Regions from separate parts of the Massilia sp. IC2-476 genome, predicted to be linked through region 1. Evidence: predicted binding sites of a transcription regulator. Region 1 holds the regulator's gene; the other holds the start of a gene.
The links. Region 1 encodes FNR, which switches genes on or off when oxygen is low (the NO sensors DNR and NnrR bind a similar motif). Its sites were predicted from a motif close to TTGATNNNNATCAA; they were not measured.

Region 1 (7,180 bases):
CAGTAGTGGTAGAGGTCGACGTAGACCTGGCGCCCGGTGCGCAGCCAGCACAGTTCGAGCACCGCCAGGTAGCTCGCCATGCCGATGGTTATGGCCGGAAACAGGATGTGGAAAGACATCGTGAACGCGAATTGCACGCGCGCCAGATCCAAAGCCGACAAACCGAACATGCGCTCTCCTGTGGTCGTTGTACTGCGTCCTCTATGCCAGTGCCGTGTCCAGAATCTAGCACGGGCGCCGGGTGCGCACGCTTGGCGAGGGCGATTAAATGGCCGGACTGTGACGGCGGTACAGCAGGCCATGTTTCACTTCCAAAATCTTTCACGCCGTCAGAAAACCGGAGTCCACTGATCCATATTAATGACCGCTCAGATCGCCTCTGGCGACCGCTTGTGCTCGTCTATATTGGCTGACGATTCGGGCCCGGCAGCTCGATATCCGGGTGAACATCGCATGGAGCAGCGACATCGCGCTCTACGTCGATGACCTCGTCGTCAACCCCTGAGCACAAGGAGAACAGCATGTCGCCAAATGACCGTCTCGACCGGGACGCAGCCCTTACCCTCGACCGCCCCTGGAGCGCCGATGCGCCGCCCTCCTCGGCCAACCAGGCGCCCTACGCCGAGGCCAAGGCCGACGTCCAGGCGGACCCGGGCAAGGTGCAGCCCGCACTGCAGGGCAACGGCTTCACCTACCGCCACAACTGGGGCGCACGGCGCGGCCAGTGGGTGCTGCGCCTGAACTGGTCGGAAGTCAACGCCCGTTCCCAGGTCTTCGTCGCCATCGGCGAAGGCGCCGCCGGCGGCCCGGACGCCGGCAAGTTCATCGGCTCGGCCCGCTACACAGTGCACAACGTGGCGCCGCGCGCCGGCGGCGTCGATATCTGGGTCAATATCGAGTGGAGTTCGGACATAGCCCTCTACGTCGATTACCTGGTCGTCAACCCGGTGCCCAGCGGCCCGCGCTCGGTATCGGTGACGGTGCACCGCCACAGCAGCGTCGCCTTGAGCGACGCCGAGGCCGACCGCATCCTGGCCGACATGGGCACCATCCTGCAGCGCGACGATACCGGTCCGGACGTCGCCACCCCGGTCCAGTTCGTCCGCAACGGCGCGGTGCGGCTGCTGCCGGCCACGGTCCCGGGCACCATCCAGACGGCGGCCGACCTGAACGCGCTGCTGAGCGCCGGTTCCGGCGTCAAGATCGTGCAGGCGATCCGCTGGTGCGGCGGCCCCGGCGACAACATCATTGGCTGCGCGCCGGTCGGCAGCACCACGGTGAACGTGGCCGCGGTGCGCTTCACCGCCGACCAGGAAGGCCTGATCTGGGTGCACGAGTACGGCCACAACTGCGGCCTGCCGCACCGCACCGACGACCCGCGCGCGGTGATGTACCCGTCGGTCGGGGTGGACCACAATGTGGTCAATGCCGCCGAGTCCTCGGCCTACCTGGCCGGCCCCGCCGCCGTCACCGGCAAGGTGCTCGCGGCGAGCGGCTGTAACTGCGACCTGGGCGACATGAAGGCGCCGCTCGATGTGCGCGACTTCGTATCGCAGCACTGGATCGAGGGCGTGCCCTACGAACTGGCCTCGCAGTACGGCGAAGCCGATGCGGGCAAGCTGCTCGACTGGCTGGTGGGCGAGCCGGAGAAGCACGAAGAATTCCTGCCGCAGATCGTGGCCACCCTCGGCTACATCGGCAGCGAGATCGCCGCCCAGCCGCTGATCGACTTCGTGCACAGCACGCGCGCCGGGCGCGCCGTGTTCAACGCCAAGAACGCCGCCCTCCTGCGCCTGGGCGACCTGGCCAACCGCTCGGGCAGCAAGCTGGCGGTGGACTTCCTGGCCAGGGTCGCGAGCGACATCGCACTGGCGCGCTCGCTGGCCGCGCCGCAGGCGGGCGCGGAGAAGGCCCTGGCGGCCAAGGCCGGCCAGGACGTGGTGGCGCCGAGCCTCGAGACGCTGGCGTCCGAGCTGGCCGTGTCCGCGACCTTCGGCCTGGCGCTGGCCGGCACCGAGGAAGCACGCCGGACCGTCGATGCGCTCCAGCGCGACCCGAACGCCTTTGCCTCGGTCAACCAGGCAGCCGGCGAAGCCGCGCAGATCGCGGACACCGTGCTGCGCCAAGGCCGCAAGGAGTATTACCGGATAAAGACGGAACAGCGCCATCACCTATAATGCTTCCGTAGTACGACTGCCGGGGCCATGCCCCGGCAGTATTGCTTTTGGAAAATGGAATGCCCTGAGCTGGACAGCGGTCTATAATGGACCCATCAGCATTCCGTTTTGCGCCATGAACCAACCGATGTCGATGCCGGGCGAGTCGCCCATCAACCTGCAGGTCATCAAGGCCAGCTGCAGCGCCTGCAGCATGCACCAGTTGTGCCTGCCCATGGGGCTCGAGGACGCCGACATCAACCGCCTCGACCAGATCATCGGCCGGCGCCGGCGCCTGGTGCGCGACGAGCGCCTGTATGCGATGGGCGAACCTTTCCGCAACCTGTACGCGGTGCGCTTCGGCCACTTCAAGACCTACCAGGTGAACGCCGCGGGCGAAGCCCAGATCACCGGCTTCCAGATGGCCGGCGAACTGCTGGGCATGGACGCGATCAGCGGCACCCATCACTGCGACGCCGTGGCGCTCGAGGATAGCGAGGTGTGCGAGATCCCGTTCTCGCGCCTGGAAGAACTGTTCGGCCAGGTGCCGGCCCTGCTGCGCCACTTCCACCGCATCATGAGCCAGGAAATCACGCGCGAGCAGAACGTCATGCTTTTGCTCGGCAATATGCGCGCCGAGCAGCGCTTCGCCGTGTTCCTGGTGAACCTGTCGGCGCGCTACGCGGCCCGTGGCTACTCGCCCAACAGCTTCCAGCTGCGCATGTCGCGCGAAGACATCGGCAACTACCTCGGTCTCACCATCGAAAGCGTCAGCCGCCTGCTGTCGCGCTTCAAGAAACAGGGCTGGCTGCAGGTCGACAAGCGCGAAGTCACCCTGCTCGACCCGGCCAAGCTCAAGGCGCTGGCGGCCGGAACCGACGTTTGCAGCCCGATGGGCTGAGGCGGGCCCCATGGCAAGCGCGCCCCTGCTCGACCTGCATGTGCGCAGCTATGGCGAGAGCCGCGAAGCGGACCGCCACAGCTTTGCCCAGGTGGTGCTGCCGGTCAGCGGCGAAGTGGCGCTGGAGATCGAGGGGCGCTTTGGACGGCTCGATCCCCTGCACGCCGCATTCGTGGCGCCCGGCGCCTGGCATTCGCAATACTCGTCCGTTGCCAACCGCTCGCTGATCCTCGACGTCGGCATGCCCGGCTTCGAACAGGGGCCCTGGCAGCAACTGCTTGAACGCCCCTTTACTGCCATCGGCCCGGCGGCGCGCAAGCTGGTCGAGTTCATGGGCATCCTGGCCGCCGGCGGGACGCCTGCCCCGTCGGTGCTGCAGGGCTGGACGCCGCTGCTGCTCGACACCCTGACCCTCGGCGCCGGCCAGCCGGCCTCGCGCCTGGCCGCCCTCCTGGCGCGCATCGAGGCCGAGCCCGGCCTGCCCTGGAGCACCGACAGCATGGCGCGCACGGCCGGCGTCAGCGTCAGCCGCCTGCACGCCCTGTTCCGCGAAGAGCACGACAGCACACCGCATGACTGGCTGCTGCGCTGCCGCCTGCAGCGCGCCTGCGACTGGCTGGCCGGCACGGAGCGCCCGGTAGCCGAGATCGCGCTGGCGGCCGGCTTTTCCGAGCAAAGCGCCCTCACCCGCGCCATGCGCCGCGCCATGGACACCACGCCCGCCGCCTACCGCCGCGCACGGCGCGAGACCGGGTCAAAAACGCAGTAGACCCGGTCAAGCTTTCACCCGGCGCGGCGCCGACAATCTCCCATCAAAGGAGATTGCCATGCTGTCGCAGATTCACACCACATCCAGCCAGGCCCAGCTCGGCATCGGCGCCGGCATCACCGCCGGCGCCTTCTGGGGACTGGTCTTCCTCGCGCCCGAACTCACGCCCGGCTTTTCGCCGCTGCAGCTGTCGGCCGGACGCTATCTCGCCTACGGCATCGTGGCGGCCGTGCTGATCGCGCGTTCCTGGCCACGCCTGGTGCGCAGCCTGAGCTGGGCCGACTGGCGCGGCCTGGCGGGGCTCAGCCTGCTCGGCAACATCGTGTACTACCTGTTCGTGGCCCAGGCCGTGCAGTCGGGCGGCGTGGCCATGACCTCGATCGTGATCGGCCTGCTGCCGCTCGCCGTCACCCTGGCCGGCTTGCGCGAGCATGGCGCCGTGCCGCTGCGGCGCCTGGCGCCCTCGCTGCTGCTGGGCGGCGCCGGGCTGGCCTGTATCAGCTGGGATGCGCTGCGGGCGGCGGGCGGCTCGGGCCTGGGCCTGCTGTGCGCGCTCGGCGCGCTGGTGTCGTGGACGATCTACGCCGTGGTGAACCGGCGCTGGCTGGCGCGCCTGCAAGGCGTCTCCAGCCAGGAGTGGAGCCTGCTGATGGGAGTGATGACGGGCGCCCAGGCGCTGCTGCTGGCGGTGCCGGCCTTCCAGCCCGGCGCGGCCGCGCACAGCGGGGCCGAGTGGCTGCACTTCCTCGGCGTCGTGAGCGCCGTCGGCATCTTCTGCTCGGTGGTCGGCAACGCCCTGTGGAATTACGCCAGCCGCGCGCTGCCGATGGCGCTGATGGGACAGATGATCGTGTTCGAAACCGTGTTCGCTTCGCTGTACGGATTCCTGTGGGAGGGGCGCTGGCCGAACGGAATGGAAGCCGCCGCGCTGCTGCTCCTGCTGGCCGGCGTGGCGTCCTGCGCCGCCGCCCATCGCAACTAGCGCGCCAGGTAAGCGGTATATCCCTGGATGAAGGCGGCGCGCAGGCGCAGGAACTCGTCGATGTCCCTGAACTTCGTGCGTTTCTGATTCAGCAGGTAGGCGGTGACGATGGTCTCGCGGGCGGGGACGAAGAAGTGGATCTGGCTGATGGTGCCGCCCCTCAGCCCGAGCACGTTGTCGGTGTAGCCGACCACCTCGATGCCGTTCACCGTCTCGCGCTCGAACGCGATGGTGTCCTTTCCCGGCGGCGTGCGCGCAGAGACCTTGGCGCCCGCCTCCGGATTGGCAGCGAGATAAGCGCCCACGAGTGCGCGGTCGCGACGCACATTGTGCTCCAGGGCCTCGATCACGAGCGCCCTGTCCTGCTCGTACATGCCTGGCATGCTGGTCTCGATCTTGACGTTGGCGAAGTAGTCGCTGCCCGGATAAAGATACATGGCCTTGATCGCTTCGCGCACCGAGACCTTCTCGCGCCGCGCCGGGGTGGCTGCATCGCCTGGCCTCCATTCGACCATGCGCCACGGCGGCGCATCCCGGTCGCGCGCCTTCAACTCGACGAGAAGCAGGCCATCGGCGAAGCCTGGGGGCACCAGGCGCTCGAAGGGCGCCGGCACGTCCGGTGCGGGCTGGGCGAAGGCGGGCAGCAGGCACAGGGCCAGGATGGCAAACAGGCGGCGCGAAAGCAGGGTCATGGCGAGGCGATGAAAGTCGGGACCTGCGCATCCTGCCGCAGCCTTCCGCTTCCCGCGAGCCGTATTGCCGAGGTAGCACCCCGCGGCCTTGCCGGTACCGCGCTGCGCTCCCTGCCTAGAGCTCGATCACCAGCTCCGGCCGGAAGGCTTCCTGCTCGCCCTTGCTGAGGTAGCCGAGCGGGTTGGCCACCACGCGGCAAGACCAGGGCCGGCCATCCTCGCTACCCGTCATCACGTAGTCGTTCGCGCAGTGCAAGTGGCCGTGGATCCAGATGTCGGCGCGGGGGAACAGCGCATCCATCGCATTGCAGAAGCCCGCCGTGCCAGGGGTCAGGCCATAGCGCGGATCGGCGCTTTGCAGGCTCGGTGCGAAATGGGTCACCACCACCGTTTTGCCCGCGAAAGGAGCGGCCAGGGCGCCACGCAGCCAGTCCTGGCAATCGAGCGACATCGTGCGGATGCCCTCGGCCAGCACCTTTTCGCCGTTCTTCAGCGTGGTGTTCTTCGCCAGGTAGTAGTTGGCCGCGCGGAAGGCCTTCTCGCGCCGCTGCAGCTGTTTGGTGATGTCCGTTTCTTGCACCGCCAGCGCATCGAAGTCGCTCCACAGGGTGGTGCCGATGAAGCGCACGTCCCCGATCACCAGCGTCTCGCGGTCCAGCCACTCGATGCCCAGGTCCGCGCAGGTAGCCTGCAGGCGGGCATAAGCCTGCTCGTATTCGAGGCCGTCGAATTCGTGGTTGCCGGGAATGTAGAGCACCCGGGCGCGCGTGGCGCCGGGACGCAGCGGCGAGAAGCGTCGGAGACCGAAGTCCTGATCGAGCAGGCGCGAGCCCTGCTGGTAGGAGCCGATGTCGCCCGCCAGGATGATCACATCGGTATCCTCGCGGATGTCCGGGACGAAGTGCGGGTAGCGTTCGAGGTGCAGGTCGGAGAAAAGCTGGATGCGCATGGTCGGCGCAGTATAGCGGCTTTCGGCCGCGCACTGCGCCGCCCCTGTTAGAAGCTGATGCGCACGTAGGGTGCGCTGGCCTTCGCCTCGCCGTGGTAGACCGCCTCGATGTTGTTGCCGTCCGGGTCGAGCACGAAGGCGCCGTAATAGCCCGGGTGGTAGGCGCGCTCGCCGGGACGGCCGTTGTCCCGGCCGCCAGCGGCCAGCGCTGCAAAGTAAAAGGCGTTCACCATCTTGCGGTCACGCGCCTGGAAGGCCAGGTGGTGGCGTCCGGTCAGCACGCCTTGCGCCGCTTCGCTATCGCGGCTGGAGATGAACAGCTCGTCGGCCCAGAAGTAATCGTCACCCGAGCCGCCGAGCGGAATGCCCAGCACCTCGAACACGGCCGTGTAGAACCTGCGCGATGCGGAGAGGTCGCGCACCACCAGCTGGATGTGGTCGATGAGTCGCCCACGGTAGATTTCCTGTGTTTCCATGCTGCTCTCCTGTGAAAGACCTTCATGAAATACTGACAGTGACCGAGCAGTGTAGAGCCAAAGCCGGGTGCCGGCAACGCTTGTTGGCTGGCTACTTCCCGGCGCCGGGGGCGATCGCGCCGCGGTACAGCGCGTCGGTGATGCGTTCCTGGAAGCGCGACTCGGACGAGAAGCGTCCCGGCTGCGTGTCCGGATCGGCGCCGACGCCGCTGGCGGCATAGATCATGCCGTTCTTCGTGCGCGGGTCGAACACGA
Region 2 (7,180 bases), on a different contig from region 1:
GCGCGGGTCCGACGTCGGCGCCTGGCAACAGGGTGGAACGATCGCCGCAGGCGGCCAGCAGCAACAGCACGGCTCCGATTGGATAAGGGCGCATGGTCTTCTCCTGTGGGCGGGCGGCGTCCGCGTCGCCAGATGCTAGCCAATCCGCGCATTGCGTGCCGCCCGTTAGCGCAGCGAAGACCCGGGCCTCAAGATGGCGCCGCCAATGCCTCGTCCACGCCGGCAACTTCCGCACGGCGCTCGCGCCGGCGCCGCAGCACGAAGCTGACCAGCCCGGGCAGCTGCACCGCCACCAGCACGGCGAACGCGGCGCGGTAGGCGATCGCCGGCGCATGGCCGCCCGCATCCGGTGTCCACAGCCCGACCAGCAGGCCGAAGCCCGCCTGCACCACGAAGGCGCCGATGAAGATCAGGAGGTTCAGGCAGGTGGCCGCGCGCCCGGTCAATTCGCGCGGCATCGACTGGGCGATGATGGCGTACTCGATGCCCGTGATCGTCCCCACCAGCGTGAACAGCACCGACAGCAGCTGGAAGCTCGGTTGGTAGTTGACGATGAAGGCCGCCTGCACCAGCAGGAAGACGCCGATGCCGGCCGCCGCCACGTCGAGCGGAGCGATACCGCGCCGCCCTGCCCATTCAGTGATCGTGCCCACCGCGATGGCGCCGAAGATCACCGCGGCCATGCCCATGTAGAGCAGGTAGGCCACCGCATCGTCCGGGAAGCGCGCGACGTCGGTCAGCCAGCGCCCGATCCACAGGCCCTGGATGCCGAAGAACACCGCATGCGGGATCAGCACCAGCGATGCCGTGGTGCGAAACACCGGCGCCCGGAACACCCCGCGCAGGGCTTCGCCAAGCGGGCCGCGCCTGGGCGTCGCCGCCGTATCGCGCGGGTAGAGCAGCGCGATCAGGAGTCCGGAACAGGCGGTGAGCCCGGCCAGGATCGCGAACAGGCCGCGCCAGTCGGTGTACTCGAGCGCCAGGCGCACCGGCATGGTGGCGGTGGCCGCCCCCAGCCCGCCGACAGCGATCAGGTAGCCGTGCACCGAAGGCAGCTTGCTGGGCGCGATCCAGGTGGACACCGCTTTCACCGCCGCCATGAAGCAGCCGCCCAGGCCGAATCCCATGACGGCGCGCGCCACCAGCAGCTGGGTGAAGCCGGTCCCGCGCGAAAACAGCAGGGCGCCGAGCGCGCCGACCAGCATCATTGCCAGCTGCACCCGGCGCGGTCCCCAGCGGTCGAGGGCGATCCCGACCGGCAGCTGGACCAAGGCGAAGGCGAAGAAGAAGGCGCTGGTGAGCAGCCCCAGTTCCCCCGGCGTGAGCGCGAGCGCGCCGACCAGGTGCGAGGCCAGCACCGCGTTCGCATTGCGCAGCAGCGAGGATAGGTAGTGTCCCAGCGCGAAGGGCAGGAACACGTAGAAAAAAACCGCCACGCCGGTCAGGCGTGGCGAAGTGGCGGGCGCCTGCATAGGAGGGGAAAAAGCGGTCCGCAGTGCCGGCTCAGGCAGCGTCCTGGGCGGCGCCCTCGCCTTCGCCGTGCAGCTGGCCGGCCGGCACCAGCGGGATGACGCGTCCGCCGGGTCCCTTGAGCGGGCCGCCGCTCTCCTGCTCGAAGAAGAACTTGTCGCGCCCGAAGGCGGGTTTCAGGTGGTCGAGCCAGGTGGCGTCCGGATCGTACCTGGCGAAGAAGGGACGGCGCACCCATTCGGGATTCCTCGCCTGCAGGAACTGCAGCGCGAACAGCTTCTCGCCGTTGATCGTGACCACGCCGTCGATCACCACCTTGCCCGGGAATGCGCTCATCGAAGGACCGCGCACGGTGCGCGACAGGCCCGACACCATCGAATAGGCTTCCTGGAAGATCTGGTGGGCGCGCGCCAGCGGCAGCGAGAAGTAGTCGCGCGGGCCGGTGTCGCGCTCGACGAACATGTAGTACGGGATGGCGCCCAGGCGCACGCCCGTGGTCCACAGCTCGGCCCAGCTCTTCGGGTCTTCGTTGATGTGGCGGATCAGCGGCCCCTGCATGCGCAGCGTGGCGCCGGTGCCGACGATGCGCTTGACCGCCTGCTGCGCGATCGGATGACGCAGCTCGACCGCATGGTTGTAGTGGCCCATGATGGCCAGGTTCTTCCCCGACCGGACGACTTTCTCGAACAGGCGCAGCAGGTCGTCGCTGTCCTTGTCCGACACGAAGCGTTGCGGCCAGTAGGCCACCGACTTGGTGCCGATGCGGATGTTCTGGATGTGGGCCAGGTTCGGCTCGAGCAGCGGCTCGATGAATTCGCTAAGGGAGCGGGTGTTCATGATCATCGGGTCGCCGCCGGTGATCAGGACGTCGGTGACGTCGGTGTGGCTCTCCAGGTAGGACACCAGTTCGCCGCACTCGCGCGCATCGAACTTCATGTCGTCCATGCCGACGAACTGCGGCCAGCGGAAGCAGAAGGTGCAGTAAGCGTGGCAGGTCTGGCCCGAGCTCGGGAAGAACAGCACGGTTTCCTTGTACTTGTGCTGCAGGCCCTTGAGCGGCGCATCGTTCACGCGCGGGACGTTGTGCGTCATCTGGCCGGCCGGGTGCGGGTTCATGCGCATCCGGATGCCGTGCACCAGCTTCGCGATCGCCGCCTCGTCCTTCTTGTACAGCACCAGGTCGCGCAGCTGCTCGTACTCGCTGGCCGGCAGCATGTCGCGGTGCGGAAAGGTGAGACGGTAGATAGGATCGTCCGGCACCTTGTCCCAGTCGATCAGCTCCTCCAGCACATAGGCATTGACCCGGAACGGCAGCACATGGGAAACCACTTGCACCGCTTCCTGCAACTCCGGCGTCAGCCATTGCCACTGGCGCGCCAGGTGGATGCTCTGCCGGGTATAGGGCTTGAACTTGGAGGGCGTCGATTCGGTCATGATCACGGGAGTTCTCCAGGAAACGAAAGATGGGGATACCGGCGAGGACAAACTTGCATATGCAACGTTGCCGGGAAGAATTCATCTTACGTTCCGGAAATTCCGGAGAATTGCCGTCAATCAATCAGAATGGTCCGATAGCGGGAGCTAGCACAAGGGAAGCGCAGAACGGGTTTCAAGCTGTCAGTTCGAAACTTATCTAAACCTGCACGGTCTCATGGTGCATGGACAAACTGGTTCCAAGCGGTACCGCCGCCTTGGGCGCCTCGACCAGCACATTGCGGCGCTGGGAGGCCCGGGGCCGGCTACGACCAAGCAGGACTGACGGCGGGCAGCGGCGCTACGACCACGCCGCGCCGCGCCAGCAATTCCAGCCTTGCGCAGCAGTACAACCACGGGAGGCGCAGTGCTCGTAGCCCAGCGCATCCGACTCGATCCGAACAATGTGCAAGCGACGTATTTCGCGCGCGCGGCCGGGGTTGCCCGTTTCGCCTACAACTGGGCGCTGGACGCATGGAAAAATCAATATGCGGCCTGCAAGGCCGATCCAGCGTTGCCAAAGCCGGGTGAAGCGGCCTTGCGGCGCCAGCTCAATGCCATCAAGCGCGCGCAGTTTCCATGGATGCTCGAGGTGACGAAGAACGCGCCGCAGATGGCAATCATTCAGCTGGGGCGCGCTTTCGAAAACTTCTTTGCCCGGCGTGCCGGTTTCCCAGTATTTCGCAGGAAAGGACGGGATGACCGTTTCAGCCTGTCCAACGATCAGTTTCGCATGCAAGACAAGCGCATCCGCATCCCCAAGCTCGGCTGGGTCCGGATGTGCGAGACGCTGCGCTTTGCCGGTCATATCGTATCGGCATCGATTTCACGCGTTGCCGGCCACTGGTACGCCAGCATTACCGTGGACACGCCAGAGCATTGCTCACGGCCAGCCGAAACACAAGGCGCGGTCGGCGTGGATCTCGGCATCACGGCGCTGGCCACCTTGTCGACGGGAGAAAAGGTCACGGGGCCAAAGGCGCTTCGGAGCCTGCTGGATCGTGTGCGGCGCCTCTCGCGCAGCCTGTCGCGCAAGGTGAAAGGTTCACGCAACCGTGCCAGGGCCAGGCTGAAACTGGCAAGATTGCACGAGCGAATCGCCAACATCCGCCGTGACAGCCTGCATCAACTCAGCACCAGTATCACGCGCTGCTTTCACACGATCGGCATCGAAGATCTCAACGTGAAAGGCATGATGGCCAATTCCCGCCTGGCGCGCGCCATTGCCGACATGGGTTTGTACGAACTGCGCCGCCAGCTGGAGTACAAGTCGGCATGGCGGGGCGGGCAGGTGGTCGTCGCCGACCGATGGTTCGCGAGCAGTCGCCTGTGCTCTTGCTGCGGCTACAAGCACGAAGCGCTCGGTTTGGGAACAAGGCAATGGACTTGCTCGTGCTGCAAGACGCAACACGACCGCGACATCAATGCAGCCATCAACCTGAAGAACTTGGCGGTGAGTTCCACCGTCGCTGCCTGTGGAGGGGCAGGCGCTGGCCTTGAGCGTAAGCACAGGGCGAAACCGGCCCCGGTGAAGCAGGAATCCAACGGCAAAGCCTGCTCTGCATAGCTTTGCGTAAGTTTGGAGGAACGGACAATTGCCGGTCACGGCTGCCCTACTTCGCCGTACGCTGCCGCATCCACTCGGCAAAATGCCTGCCGACCAGCAGGTCGCCTTCGTAACTCAGGTGATTGTCGTCGCGGTACATCAGGCGCCCGTCCACCATGGCGTGGCAGCGCTCCTTGTCGCACACGGCCTGCGCCGCATCGAACCAGAAGAACTGCTGCGGGAATTCGCGGCTGAAGTCGTCCAGGATGCCGAGCTGGTGTTCGACCTGCTCTTCCCAGTCGGCGCGCGGGATCGCGCACGGCACCCGGGTCGCCGACGATGCCACCCCGGCACGCTTGATGCACGAACGCGGATCGAAGCCCATTTTTGGCACGTCGCTCATGAAGATGACCTGCTTGCCGGCCGCGGTGAAGCGGCGGAAGGTCTCGCGCGCCGCCTCCAGCACGAAGCGCTGGTGCGGATGCCGCCACAGGCGCAGGTGGGTCGAGAACACCACGGTTTTTACCGAAGGCATGGCGAGCGCCAGGTCGAGCATTGGCCCAGTCGCCTCCTGGTAGGGGTCGCCCCGGGTGGGGATGCCCCAGTAAGGATGGCGGGTCGACAGCAGCAGCAGGTTTTCGCCCACGCTGCTGTAGTACTTCTTCAGGCCGGCCACCACGTGGAAAGCGTGGCTGTCGCCGACCAGCACCACGGTCGGATCCCGGTCCGGGTCGGCCAGCTGGCAGTACTCGTAGTCGGTGTCGAAACCAAAGCGCTTGCGGCAGGCCGCGGCGCTGGCGCGGTCCTCGACCACCACCAGCGCCTTGTGGTTGGCGATGTTGTCCTGGATCGGCCTGCGCGCCGGCAGTCCTTCGTTCAGGTAGATATAGGCGCCGCTGCCGGCGCATGCCAGCATCAGCGCACACAGCGCGGCGACGCGGCCCCAGGCGCCGCCCTTGCTTCCTGCGGCGCGCAGCGGACGCTCCACCACGCGCCAGGTCAGCCAGGCCAGCAGCAGCGCGAGCAGCACCAGGCCGGCGCGGATCTGCAGTGCGGGTTCGCGCGACTCGATGATCTGGGCAAAGGACAGCAGCGGCCAGTGCCACAGGTAGAGCGGATAGCTGATCAAGCCAATGCCGACCAGCACGCGGTTCGACAGCACCACGCGGTTGAACCAGGCCTGCGGCCCGGCGCCGATCAGGCATAGCGCGCCCGCCGCCGGCAGCAGCGCCAGCCAGCCGGGGAAGGGGCGCTCGCGCGTGACCAGCGCCAGCCCGGCGGCCAGCAAGGCAAGCCCAAGCCAGGCCAGCAGGTTCGGCCACGCCCCCGGCCACAGCGGATGGCGCATGGCGCTCGGCGGGCGCATCTGCAGGCAGGCCAGGCTCGCGCCCAGCAGCAGTTCCCAGGCGCGGCTGGCCGGCGAATAGAAGGTGGCGCTGGGGTACTGCGCAATGCCGCCGATGTTGACGATGAAGGAGGCCAGCGCCAGCACGGCGGCCAGCGAGAGCAGGTTGAGGCGCAGCCGCCAGCCCAGCAGCAGGACGACCGGCCACAGGATATAGAACTGTTCCTCGATGCCGAGCGACCACAGGTGCAGCAGCGGCTTGGTATGGGCGGCGGTATCGAAGTAGCCGACCTGGGCCCAGTAGAAGAAATTGGCGGCAAAGCCGGCGCCGCCGACCACGTGCTTGCCGAGCTGCTCGTATTCGTCGGGGAACAGGGCGAACCAGCCGAAGGCCATGCAGCCCGCCAGCACCAGCAGCAGCGCCGGGAACAGGCGGCGCACCCGGCGCGCGTAGAAGGCGGCAAAGCCGAAATTGCCCCCGTCCAGCTCGCGCAGGAGGATGCTCGAGATCAGGAAGCCGGAGATGACGAAGAAGATGTCGACACCGATGAAGCCGCCCCTCAGCAGCGACGGAAAGGCGTGGAACAGCACCACCGCCAGCACGGCGAGCGCGCGCAGTCCATCGATGTCGCGGCGATAGGCCAGGTGGGGCGATGCCTGTGCCGACGGATCACCAAGGGAAACCGGTTTTTCTATCTTCATGCCAGCTCATCAACAAAGCTGACAATTCTAAATGACCGGCTTGCTGCAAAACAAAGCTTTTGTTCAAAAACCTTCGGCACATGCGACGTGCATGCGTGTCCGAGTCAGGATCGACTGACGCCAACGCGCAACCTTCCTACGCTGCTGCGCAATGCGATTGCGCCATCGCAATTAGCGCCCTCCCCACCCCGGTACATTTGCCAATGCACTTTAGCAATATTGGTCCCAGAACATTCCACTCGAGGAGTCAACATGAAACTGTTTGCCGCAGCCCTGTGCCTGGCCATCGCCGCCGCCCCCGTCCTCGCCAATGCCCCGACCGAGAAGGACGCCATCGCGATGGTCGAACGCGGGGTCGCCCTGGTCAAGGCCAAGGGCAAGGATGAGATGATGAAGCGTATCAACGCCAAGGACGCCGATTACGTCCAGGGCGAGCTCTACATGGACATCCGCGACCTGAAGACCGGCATCGTGCTGGCCCATCCCTACAACCCCTCGATCGTCGGCAAGGACCTGACCGACGTGCCGGATGCGAACGGCAAGAAGTACCGCCGCGAGATCATCGAGCTGGCCGCCGCCAAGGGCAAGGGCTGGGTCGACTACCAGTACAAGAATCCGACCAGCGGCAAGATCGAGCCGAAGAC

Region 2: the regulator FNR is predicted to act here: its motif matches at 3,015-3,028, upstream of LK539_RS14955 (KamA family radical SAM protein).

Annotation. Positions count from the first base shown of each region.
Region 1 is NZ_JAJFER010000006.1:265,610-272,789, reverse strand. Features, by position in the region: gene LK539_RS17365 (cytochrome ubiquinol oxidase subunit I) at 1-170, opposite strand, end outside; gene LK539_RS17360 (hypothetical protein) at 522-2,177, shown strand; gene fnr (fumarate/nitrate reduction transcriptional regulator Fnr) at 2,293-3,057, shown strand; gene LK539_RS17350 (AraC family transcriptional regulator) at 3,068-3,826, shown strand; gene LK539_RS17345 (DMT family transporter) at 3,885-4,808, shown strand; gene LK539_RS17340 (hypothetical protein) at 4,805-5,500, opposite strand; gene LK539_RS17335 (metallophosphoesterase) at 5,616-6,449, opposite strand; gene LK539_RS17330 (VOC family protein) at 6,497-6,925, opposite strand; gene LK539_RS17325 (serine hydrolase) at 7,017-7,180, opposite strand, start outside.
Region 2 is NZ_JAJFER010000005.1:155,490-162,669, forward strand. Features, by position in the region: gene LK539_RS14945 (sorbosone dehydrogenase family protein) at 1-94, opposite strand, end outside; gene LK539_RS14950 (MFS transporter) at 189-1,472, opposite strand; gene LK539_RS14955 (KamA family radical SAM protein) at 1,504-2,904, opposite strand; gene LK539_RS24550 (MerR family DNA-binding transcriptional regulator) at 3,129-3,320, shown strand; gene LK539_RS14965 (transposase) at 3,311-4,510, shown strand; gene LK539_RS14970 (acyltransferase family protein) at 4,557-6,536, opposite strand; gene LK539_RS14975 (cache domain-containing protein) at 6,789-7,180, shown strand, end outside.